DNA from 3 places in the Allobosea sp. GW822-FHT03F07 genome. Region 3 is predicted to be linked to each of the others. Evidence: predicted binding sites of a transcription regulator. Region 3 holds the regulator's gene; each other region holds the start of a gene.
What was found. The regulator LexA, encoded in region 3, represses DNA repair genes until DNA is damaged. The targets are predictions, from matches to a motif close to TGTTCNNNNTGTGTTCNG.
Positions count from the first base shown of each region.

Region 1 (3,275 bases), on a different contig from region 3:
CATGGAGAATATGGACCGGGCGCCTTATCTGATGGACGGCGGACGCTGGGGCTACCGTATGGGACCGGCCCAAATCCTCGACAGCATGCTGACCGACGGACTGAACGATGCCTTTTCCGGGGAGCATTCCGGCTGGCACACGGAAGATCTCGTCGCCAAGCTCCAGATCACGCGCGAGGCGCAAGATGCCTTCGCCGCACGCTCCCAGCAGCGTTTCGCCGCCGCCCGCGAGGCCGGCCGGTTTACGGATGAAATCGTTGCTGTCGAAGTGAAGGGGCGCAAGGGAACGGAAAGTTTCGTGACCGATGAAGCGCCACGGCCAGATACCACGATCGAGACGCTCGCCCGGTTGAAGCCCGCCTTCCGCCCGGACGGCACGATCACGGCCGGCAACGCGCCGGGATTGAACAGCGCGGCGGCTGCGGTGATCGTCGCCGAGCGCGGCTTCGCGGAGACGAAGGGCGTCGAGCCCATGGCGCGTCTCGCCGGCTATGGAGTCGCGGCCCTGGAGCCGGGCTTCTTCGGTCTCGGCCCCGTTCCGGCCATCCGCAAGGCGCTGGACAAAGCCCGGTGGACCCTTGGCGACATCGAGCGCATTGAGATCAACGAGGCCTTCGCCGCCGTGCCGCTCGCGATCATTCAGGAGCTTGGCCTGCCCGAGGACATCGTCAACGTGGAAGGCGGGGCCGTCGCCCACGGGCATCCAATCGGCGCCACCGGTGCGATCCTGACCACACGGCTCCTCCATTCGATGCGGCGCGACGGCATTTCCAAGGGCATCGTCACCCTGTGCATCGGCGGCGGCCAGGGCATTGCGCTCGCACTCGAAGCACTGTGATTGCGCAAGCATCTCCATGAGTTCGGGCGAGGTGCTGCACGAGATACCCAGCCCTAGCGCGAGCCAATGGGCGGTTGGCTTTGCGCCGGACAGCCGTGCCGCTTGGATCGTCTATGGCTCACGTCTTGTGATGTATGGCATCCAGCTATGAAGGAGCTCCACAGGGTCCTTGGAAATTCGCCCTATCCGCAATCGTCGCCCGTCCTGCGAGCCAGAACTCGCGTGAGCGGACTTGTCAGGATTCGGAATGGTTCGGGATCTGACTTTATGCACCCGGCTGCGAAAGTCGGCTTCCAGGCCAGTAGCCAATGTCTGCAACTGGCGCCTTCAGGCGGTGGCGCTGATGCCGTCGACGGCGCGAAGGCGAGCCATGGCAAAATCCGTGAACGCCCTGATCACGGGACGCATGTACCGCACCGATGGATAGACCAGGAATGCCTCTGTCGACTTGATATTGTAGCCGGGCAGCACACGAACCAGCCGCCCCGCAGCGAGATCATCAGCCACGAGGGGATGCTGCACTGGCCCGACACCGCGACCGTCGCACAACGAGGCAATCAGCACCTGCGCATTATTCGTCCGCAAAATGGGACTCACGCGTACGCTCAATTCATCATCCTCATGCTGAAGGCTGAGAAGGCACGCAAGACTGGCGTGATCGTCGCCTTTATAACGGCGGCTGTCCTGCTCGTCGGGGCCGCCGCTGCCTATCTCGCGGCCATGCTGGGCGGGCGTCATCGCGATGACGGAATTGACCTCTTCGCCCGTTGACAGGCTTCAGGAGTGCTACGGGAGGGCGGAATGTATCGTCCGCCTTCCTGTCGCTGTGGCCGCCGCGTTGCCCGCCACATCATTTGACAGGGCGACCGCGCGTGAGAACCAAGGTAGAACAGCGTTGCATGAACGCTGTCACACCGATTCGCTATCTCGATGCCCTGAACCCGGCGCAGAGGCGGGCGGTAACGCATGGCGGCGGAGCGGCACCGGCGCCGCCATTGCTGATCATCGCCGGCGCCGGCTCGGGCAAGACCAACACACTGGCGCACCGCGTCGCCCATCTCCTCGTCAGCGGTGCCGACCCGCGCCGCATCCTGCTGATGACCTTTTCCCGGCGCGCCGCCGCCGAGATGTCGAAGCGGGTCGAACGGATTGCGCGCAAGGTGCTCGGCAACGGAGCCGGCGCGCTCGCGGATGCGCTGACATGGGCCGGGACGTTCCACGGCATCGGCGCACGCATCCTGCGCGATCAGGCCGAGCAGCTTGGCCTCGACCCGGCGTTCACCATCCATGACCGCGAGGACGCCGCCGATCAGATGAATCTGGTCCGGCACGAGCTCGGTTTCTCGAAGACTGAGGCGCGCTTTCCGACCAAGGGCACCTGCCTCGCCATCTACTCGCGCTGCGTGAACGCCGAGCAGCCGATCGAGGACGTGCTGGGGCGCTCCTATCCCTGGTGCGTCGCCTGGGCCGCCGAGTTGAAGGAGCTGTTCGCCGCCTATGTCGAAGCCAAGCAGGCGCAGAACGTCCTCGATTACGACGATCTGCTGCTCTACTGGGCCCAGGCCATGACCGTACCCGCGATCGCTGCGAATATCGGCGGTCGCTTCGATCACGTCATGGTCGACGAGTATCAGGACACCAATCGCCTGCAGTCCTCGATCCTGCTCGCGATGAAGCCCGACGGCCGGGGGCTCACCGTCGTCGGCGACGATGCCCAGTCGATCTATTCGTTCAGAGCTGCGACAGTGCGCAACATCCTGGACTTTCCGGCCGCCTTCACACCGGCAGCCGAGGTCGTCACCCTCGACCAGAACTACCGCTCCACCAGCGCCGTTCTCGCAGCCGCCAACGCGGTCATCGACCTCGCCGCGGAACGCTTCACCAAGAACCTTTGGACCGATCGGGCGAGCGGGGCCCGACCCCAACTGGTCCATGTCCGGGACGAGGCCGACCAGGCCCGCTTCATCGCGGAGAAGGTCCTGGAGAATCGCGAGGGCGGCTCGACGCTGAAGCAGCAGGCCGTGCTGTTTCGCGCCTCGCATCACAGCGGCCCGCTCGAAATCGAACTGACGCGGCGGAACATTCCCTTTGTGAAATTCGGCGGCCTGAAGTTTCTCGACGCCGCGCATGTGAAGGACCTGCTCGCCCTGCTGCGCTTCGTCGAGAACCCGCGAGATCGTGTCGCCGGCTTCCGCGTGCTGCAATTGCTGCCCGGTGTCGGGCCGACATCGGCCCAGCGCGTGCTCGATCACGTCGGGACGGCCGCCGATCTCGCCGAAGGGCTGGCCGATGCCCCCGCACCGCCTCGCGCGGGCGACGACTGGTCGGGCTTCGTCGGCGCCGTCACCGAGCTCCGTTCGGGGCGCGCCGGTTGGCCGGCGGAGATCGAGCGGGCGCGGCGATGGTATGAGCCGCATCTCGGGCGCATGCACGAGGA
Region 1 covers NZ_JBXAND010000001.1:4,105-7,379, reverse strand. The annotation lists gene AC1RMY_RS00035 (acetyl-CoA C-acetyltransferase) at 1-838, shown strand, start outside; gene AC1RMY_RS00030 (LysR substrate-binding domain-containing protein) at 1,166-1,576, opposite strand; gene AC1RMY_RS00025 (ATP-dependent helicase) at 1,738-3,275, shown strand, end outside.
Region 1: the regulator LexA is predicted to act here: its motif matches at 1,713-1,730, upstream of AC1RMY_RS00025 (ATP-dependent helicase).

Region 2 (3,275 bases), on a different contig from region 3:
GATGCCGCGATCGGCGAAATAGGCATCGACCCGGCCTGCAGCCAGGCTCCGGACACCATCTGGATGGGTCTGCATCGGGACGAGCTCGGCCTGGATCTTCAGTTGCGCCAAAGTCGCCTTCAGGACGTCCTCCGTGGTCGTGCCCCGCAGCACGCCGATCCTTTTGCCGCGCAGATCCTCGAGCCGATACACTGCGTCGGCCCGGTGAAGCACTCCGGCGCCATCGATGAAGGTCGGAAGCGAAAAATCGACGATGGCGCGGCGCGACATGGTCATGGACGTCGGATCGCAGAGAATGTCGATCTTGCCGTCGCGCAGCGCGTCGAATCGCGATGCAGACGAGACTTCGACATAGTCGATCTTCAGCGCAGGGATCGCCTGAGAATTCCTCACCGCATCCGCAACTTCACGGCAGAGGTCGACGATGTATCCGGACGGCTCGCCGCTGGTGGTGCGATAGGAATATGGCGGCGCATCGGCCCGGATTCCGAGCCGCAGCGTGCCGGTCTCACGGGCCCGCGCCAGCGTGTCGGCCGTCGAGCTTGCCGTCGACATCGCCGTGCACAGCAGCGCGATCCACAACATTCGCATGGCCGCCATCCCCCTTGGGCAAGGGTGCAGAATAGACCAGCCGGATGGGATTTAAAAACGTCGTTTCCGGCGGCTTGCGCGCTCCGGAGCGATGCCCCTCGCCCGAGGAGGGGAAGGCACGCCGTGCCCTGCCGCCCTGCCTTCAGCCCGAGGCGGCGCGCTCGCGCCTGACCGAAAGACGGCGCGGCGCGGCGCCGAGGCGTCCCGTCAGAACCTGTCCCTTCGGAACGATCAAACCCGGACGCAGCCGACGAGGGCCGAAGGAGATCGCCGCACGCTCGCGCAGCGAACCCGCGAAGCCGCGCAGCGGGATCAGAGCGGGCATGTCCGGTGCCACGATCAGATGCCGCTCGACGGCCTGGGGCCAGTGCGGCTGCGGGACATCGCCGGCTTCGAGCAGGAACAGCCAGTCCCCGCGGGCCTGGGCCGCGCCGAGATGCCAGCCCTCCGCCCCGCCGGCGCGCAGATAGCTCGCGCCCGTCGCATCGGCCAGGCGTTCGATGTCGGCATGGCCCGCTGCATCGATCACCACGGCATGGCCGAGGAATCCGTCGGCGACCGCCGGGATCAGGACGGAAAAGGTCGCGGCGAGCGATTCAGTCGATCCGGCGACGCGCGAACCATCGATGCGTATGACCGCTGTGAGCATGCGCAATCCCTTATGGCGCAGCGCAGCATGTCGCAATCCTGTCACTTGCAATACGTTCCCTTTATGTTCACATAGAACATCAAAGAAGTCGCCGATTCCCGGCGATTTTCAGGGATGGTTCGGCGCCATGAGCCAGAGCAGACCCGTATCGCGGCCGAATCCGGCACAGCCGCTGAAACGGCAGGACAGTGCTCCCATGTCGGTTTCGGCTCCGATGCCGCTCTCGGCTCGCGTGGCGCCGAGCGAACCGCTGGCCTATGCCGGCCATCGCATCGATCCCGAGCGCCGGCGCGGGCGCGGCGCGACGATCAATCCGGGTGGACGCTACGAGGCCGAGCAGCGCTTCGACGAAGATGACGGCTGGGGCTCGCTCGGCGAATTGCCTGCGTTCAAGACGGAAGTCTCGATAGAGAAGCCGCGGACGATCATCACGCGAAACGACTCCCCCGACATTTCCTTCGACCGCTCGATCAACCCCTATCGCGGATGCGAGCATGGCTGCGTCTACTGCTTCGCGCGGCCGAGCCATGCCTATCTCGGCCTGTCGCCGGGGCTCGACTTCGAGAGCAAGCTGACGGCGAAGCCCGATGCGGCGCTGCTTCTGGAGAAGGAGCTTTCAGCCCCATCTTACCAGCCGCGCACCATCGCGATCGGCACGAATACCGACGCCTACCAGCCGATCGAGCGCAAGCTCAGGATCATGCGCCAGATCCTCGAGGTTCTGCAGCGTTTCAACCATCCGGTCGGCATCGTGACGAAGTCGGCGCTGGTCCAGCGCGACATCGACATCCTCGCTCCAATGGCGGCGAAGGGGCTGGCCAAGGTCGCGATCTCGGTGACGACGCTGGACCCCAAGGTCTCGCGCGGCATGGAGCCGCGCGCCGCCTCCCCGGCCAAGCGGCTGGAGACGATCAAGGCGCTGTCGGAAGCCGGTATCCCGGTGACGGTGCTGGTCGCGCCGATCATTCCAGCGATCAACGAGCATGAGATCGAGCGCATCCTTGATGCCGCCAAGGCGGCCGGTGCGCGTGAGGCCGGCTATGTGCTGCTGCGGCTGCCGCTCGAGGTGAAGGATCTCGTGCAGGACTGGCTGCTGACGCATCATCCCGACAAGCTGCGCCATGTCGTCTCGCTGATCCGCTCGACGCGCGGCGGCAAGGACTACGACGCCGCCTGGGGCCAGAGGCAAGTCGGCTCGGGGCCTTACGCCTGGATGATCGGCCGGCGCTTCGAGATGGCGGCCGAGCGCCTCGGCTTCAACGGCGCCCGATTGCGCCTGCGCAACGACCTGTTCCTCAAGCCGGAGAAGGAGAAGGCGCAACTCAGCCTGTTTTGAAGGAGTTGGCAGAACCAGACCGTCATGCTCGCCCCTGTGGCGAGCATCCACGTCTGGAACACAGCCCTCGCCGGACGAAGACGTGGATGGTCGGGACAAGCCCGACCATGACGAGGAGCGCGCCGGCCGGGATAATATGGATAGCCATGTCTAGGGCATGGCCCGCGGGCAACGGATACTGCATAAGCCCGCCATGACCGCCCACTTTCTTCGTGAAGCCCATGCCATCTCCAAGGGCCTCTGGCCGCTCGCCGGTGTCGACGAGGTCGGGCGCGGGCCGCTGGCCGGACCGGTGGTGGCGGCGGCCGTGATCCTCGATCCCGCCAAGGTGCCGGCCGGCCTCGACGATTCGAAGAAGCTGAGCGCGGCACGGCGCGAGGAGCTGTTCGCGATCATCGCGGAGACGGCGCTCGCCATCGGCGTCGCCAGCGTCACCGCCGCCGAGATCGATGCGATCAACATCCGGCAGGCGACGCTGCTCGCGATGCGGCGCGCGGTTTCGGCGCTGCCCGTGCGGCCCGCGGGCGTGCTGGTCGACGGCAACGACCCGCCAGTTCTGGCCTGCCCCTGCGAGGCCGTGATCGGCGGCGATGCGGAGATCGCCTCGATCGCGGCGGCGTCGATCGTCGCCAAGGTGACGCGCGACGCGATGATGGCGCGGCTGTGCCGACTCTATCCCGCCTATGGCTTCTCGGCCCA
Region 2 covers NZ_JBXAND010000003.1:215,753-219,027, reverse strand. The annotation lists gene AC1RMY_RS12420 (amino acid ABC transporter substrate-binding protein) at 1-591, opposite strand, end outside; gene AC1RMY_RS12415 (hypothetical protein) at 734-1,240, opposite strand; gene AC1RMY_RS12410 (PA0069 family radical SAM protein) at 1,455-2,576, shown strand; gene rnhB (ribonuclease HII) at 2,770-3,275, shown strand, end outside.
Region 2: the regulator LexA is predicted to act here: its motif matches at 1,294-1,311, upstream of AC1RMY_RS12410 (PA0069 family radical SAM protein).

Region 3 (3,275 bases):
GTGCGCCCGGCCGGGCTCGACTTCACGACCGGAGACGTTCTGCTACCGGCGGGCCGCCGGCTCGACAGCGCGGCGCTCGGCCTCGCCGCCGCCGCCGGGCACCCGAACCTGCCCGTTCGCCGCAAGCCGCTGGTCGCGATCCTCGCGACGGGCGACGAACTGGTCCTGCCGGGCGAAACCGTGGGCCCCGACCAGATCGTCGCCTCCAACAGCTTCTCGCTCGCCGCGATCGTCGAGCAGGCCGGCGCGAGCGCGCTCGATCTCGGCATCGCCCGCGACAACCATCCCGATCTCGCCGCGCGGATCGGACGCGCGCAGGAAGCCGGCGCGGATGTGCTGATCACGCTCGGCGGCGCCTCGGTCGGCGCGCACGACCTCGTCCAGGAGGCGCTGAAACGGGCCGGGATGGCGCTCGGCTTCTGGAAGATCGCGATGCGGCCGGGCAAGCCGATGATGACCGGGCGGCTCGGCCAGATGGTCGCGGTCGGGCTGCCGGGCAACCCGGTCTCGTCGATCGTCTGCGGCCATCTCTTCGTCGTGCCCCTGATCGAGGCGCTGCTCGGCATGCCCGAGCCCGAGCGGGACCGCAGCGAGCCCGGCATCCTCGGCCGCGACATGCCGGCCAATGACGAGCGCGAGGATTATCTGCGCTCCGACCTCGCGCTGACCGAGGCCGGTTGGCAGGCGACCCCGTTCGACCGGCAGGATTCCTCCATGCTCGGCCTGCTGGCCCGGGCGCAGGCGCTGGCGATCCGCCCCGCCTTCGCCGAGCCGGCAAAGAAAGGCGATCCCTGCCGGATCATCCGCCTGCGCTGAGTTGACCTTGGGCGAGCACCTGCTTGCGGAACACAACACGAACGGGTATGGTGTTCGTGATTTGTTTCGAATCTGCGCCAAGAGCAGATCATCATCGCGCCGGCGGGGACCATGCTGACACGCAAACAGGCCGAACTGCTTCGCTTCATCCATGAACGCCTGCGTGAAAGCGGCGTGCCTCCCTCTTTCGACGAGATGAAGGACGCGCTCGACCTGCGGTCCAAATCCGGCATCCACCGCCTTATCATGGCGCTGGAGGAGCGCGGCTTCATCCGCCGCCTGCCGAACCGGGCGCGGGCGCTGGAGGTCATCAAGCTGCCGGAGGGCAGCGGAGCCGGCGGGCAACCGCGCGGGCGCTTCAATCCATCGGTGGTCCAGGGCGGGCTCGGCAAGGATGGCGCGCCCGGCAAAGAAGGCGTTCTCGGCAAGCCGCGGCCGGTGGAGGGCGCCTCGGATGATGGGCGCGGCACGATTTCGATCCCTGTGATGGGCCGCATAGCCGCAGGCACGCCGATCTCGGCAATCCAGAGCCGCAGCCACAGCGTCGCGTTGCCTGCCGACATGCTGGGCGGCGGCGAGCATTTCGCGCTCGAGGTTCGCGGCGACTCGATGGTGGATGCCGGCATCCTCGACGGCGATACCGTCGTTATCCGCAAGCAGGACACCGCCAATACCGGCGACATCATCGTCGCGCTGATCGACGACGAGGAGGCGACGCTGAAGCGGCTGCGCAAGCGTGGATCCTCGATCGCGCTGGAAGCGGCCAATCCGGCCTATGAGACACGCGTGCTCGGCCCGGACCGGGTCAAGATCCAGGGCCGGCTGGTTAACCTGATGCGGCGCTACTGAAGTCGCTCAGGCTCGGCGGCGTCGTCCGCCGACGGCGGAACGGCAATACCTGCTGGGTCAGGTCTGGCCGATGTCGGCTGCGTGGCTGCGGCCTTGCGGTTCCAGGGACGCTCGCTCCCGGCCTGCTCGGAAGCGTGGCTGCGCCAATCCCCGCCCCGGCGAACGAGCGCCGTCGCTCCGTCCCGGATCAAGGCCGTGCGGTCGATCAGCTTCGCGGCGCAGGGGGCGGTCCAGGGGATCGGCGTGACGACGAGGTCGGCGCGACGGCAATCCTCGATGATGGCGAGCCTGTCGCGGGCATAGGCAATGCTGCGGCCGTCCTTCGTCAGGATGACACAGCCCTGCGGGTCGCAGGCCGCGCCCTGCCGCAGAGCGGCATCGTCGGGGTTACGGCCGTCGCCATCGGCGGTCAGCCATTGCTGCAGGACGAAGCGGCTGGGCTTGCCGGCGACGATCAGCAGGTCGTCCTTGCCGCGCACGGCGATGCCGGAGCCGTCGCGCTCGATCAGGATTTCGGGGCGCCCGGGCTTCGCCGCGACGGCGACGCCCGCGACGAGCGGCAGGATCGCGAGCAGCCGCAACTTCGTCGTCCAGAGCGCGATCCAGAGCAGCGATGCCGCAAAGCAGGCCAGCGCGGCGGGTCCGAAGGCGGCGATGACGAGCGTGGAATGCTCGATGGTCGCGACCCAATGCGCGAGCTTGAGCACGACCTCGGAGGCCGCACCCATCAGCCACCAGGCCGGCGCATCGAGCCCGAACGGATAGGCGAGCACGCCGAAGACCGCTGCCGGCATCACACAGAGCGAGACGAAGGGCAGCGCCAGCGCGTTACCGAGCAGGCCGAAGGGATTGAAGGTCTGGAAGTGATAAGCGCCGAAGGGCGCGGTCGCAGCCGTCGCCAGCAGCGTCGTGACGACGATGCCGGTCGCGGCGATCCAGAGCGGCCGCACGGGCCAGGGCAGCGTGGGAGGCGGCTGCGGCCGGTCGCGATTCTCCCAGCGCTCGGCGAAGGCGATCAGGGCGGCGACGGCACCGAAGGACATCTGGAAGCTCGGCCCGAGCAGCGCCTCCGGCTCGCGCAGCAGCACGATGATCGCGGCCAGCGCGAGGTTGCGCATGCTGAGCGCCGGCCGGTCGACCAGGATCGCGCCGAGCATGACAAGCGTCATGATCAGCGAGCGGACCGTCGCGACCTCCGCGCCCGAGAAGACGCAGTAGGCGATGGCGCCGATCATCGCCGCGACGGCGGCCATCTTCTTGACGGGCCAGCGCAGGGCGAGCGTCTGCGAGAGGGCCAGGAGCGCCCGGACCAGCCAGAAGATCGTGCCGGCGGCGAGCACCATGTGGAGGCCCGAGATCGAGACGATGTGATAGATGCCCGCGGCACGAAGATCGGTGTTCGTCGTCTCCGTGATCAGGCCGCGCTTGCCAGTAACGAGCGCCGCCGCCATCGCGCCGGCCTGGCCGCCGGCGATCTCGGCGATGCGCCGCGTCAATGCGTTGCGAGCCCGGTCGATCGTCGCCGCCAGTACGAGTTCGCTCGGTGGGGGCCGAGGCGGTGGTGAAAGCACGATCTTGCCGGGAATACTGCCGACGGCGCCCAGCCCGCG
Region 3 covers NZ_JBXAND010000002.1:348,341-351,615, forward strand. The annotation lists gene AC1RMY_RS10215 (molybdopterin molybdotransferase MoeA) at 1-816, shown strand, start outside; gene lexA (transcriptional repressor LexA) at 928-1,665, shown strand; gene AC1RMY_RS10225 (ComEC/Rec2 family competence protein) at 1,659-3,275, opposite strand, start outside.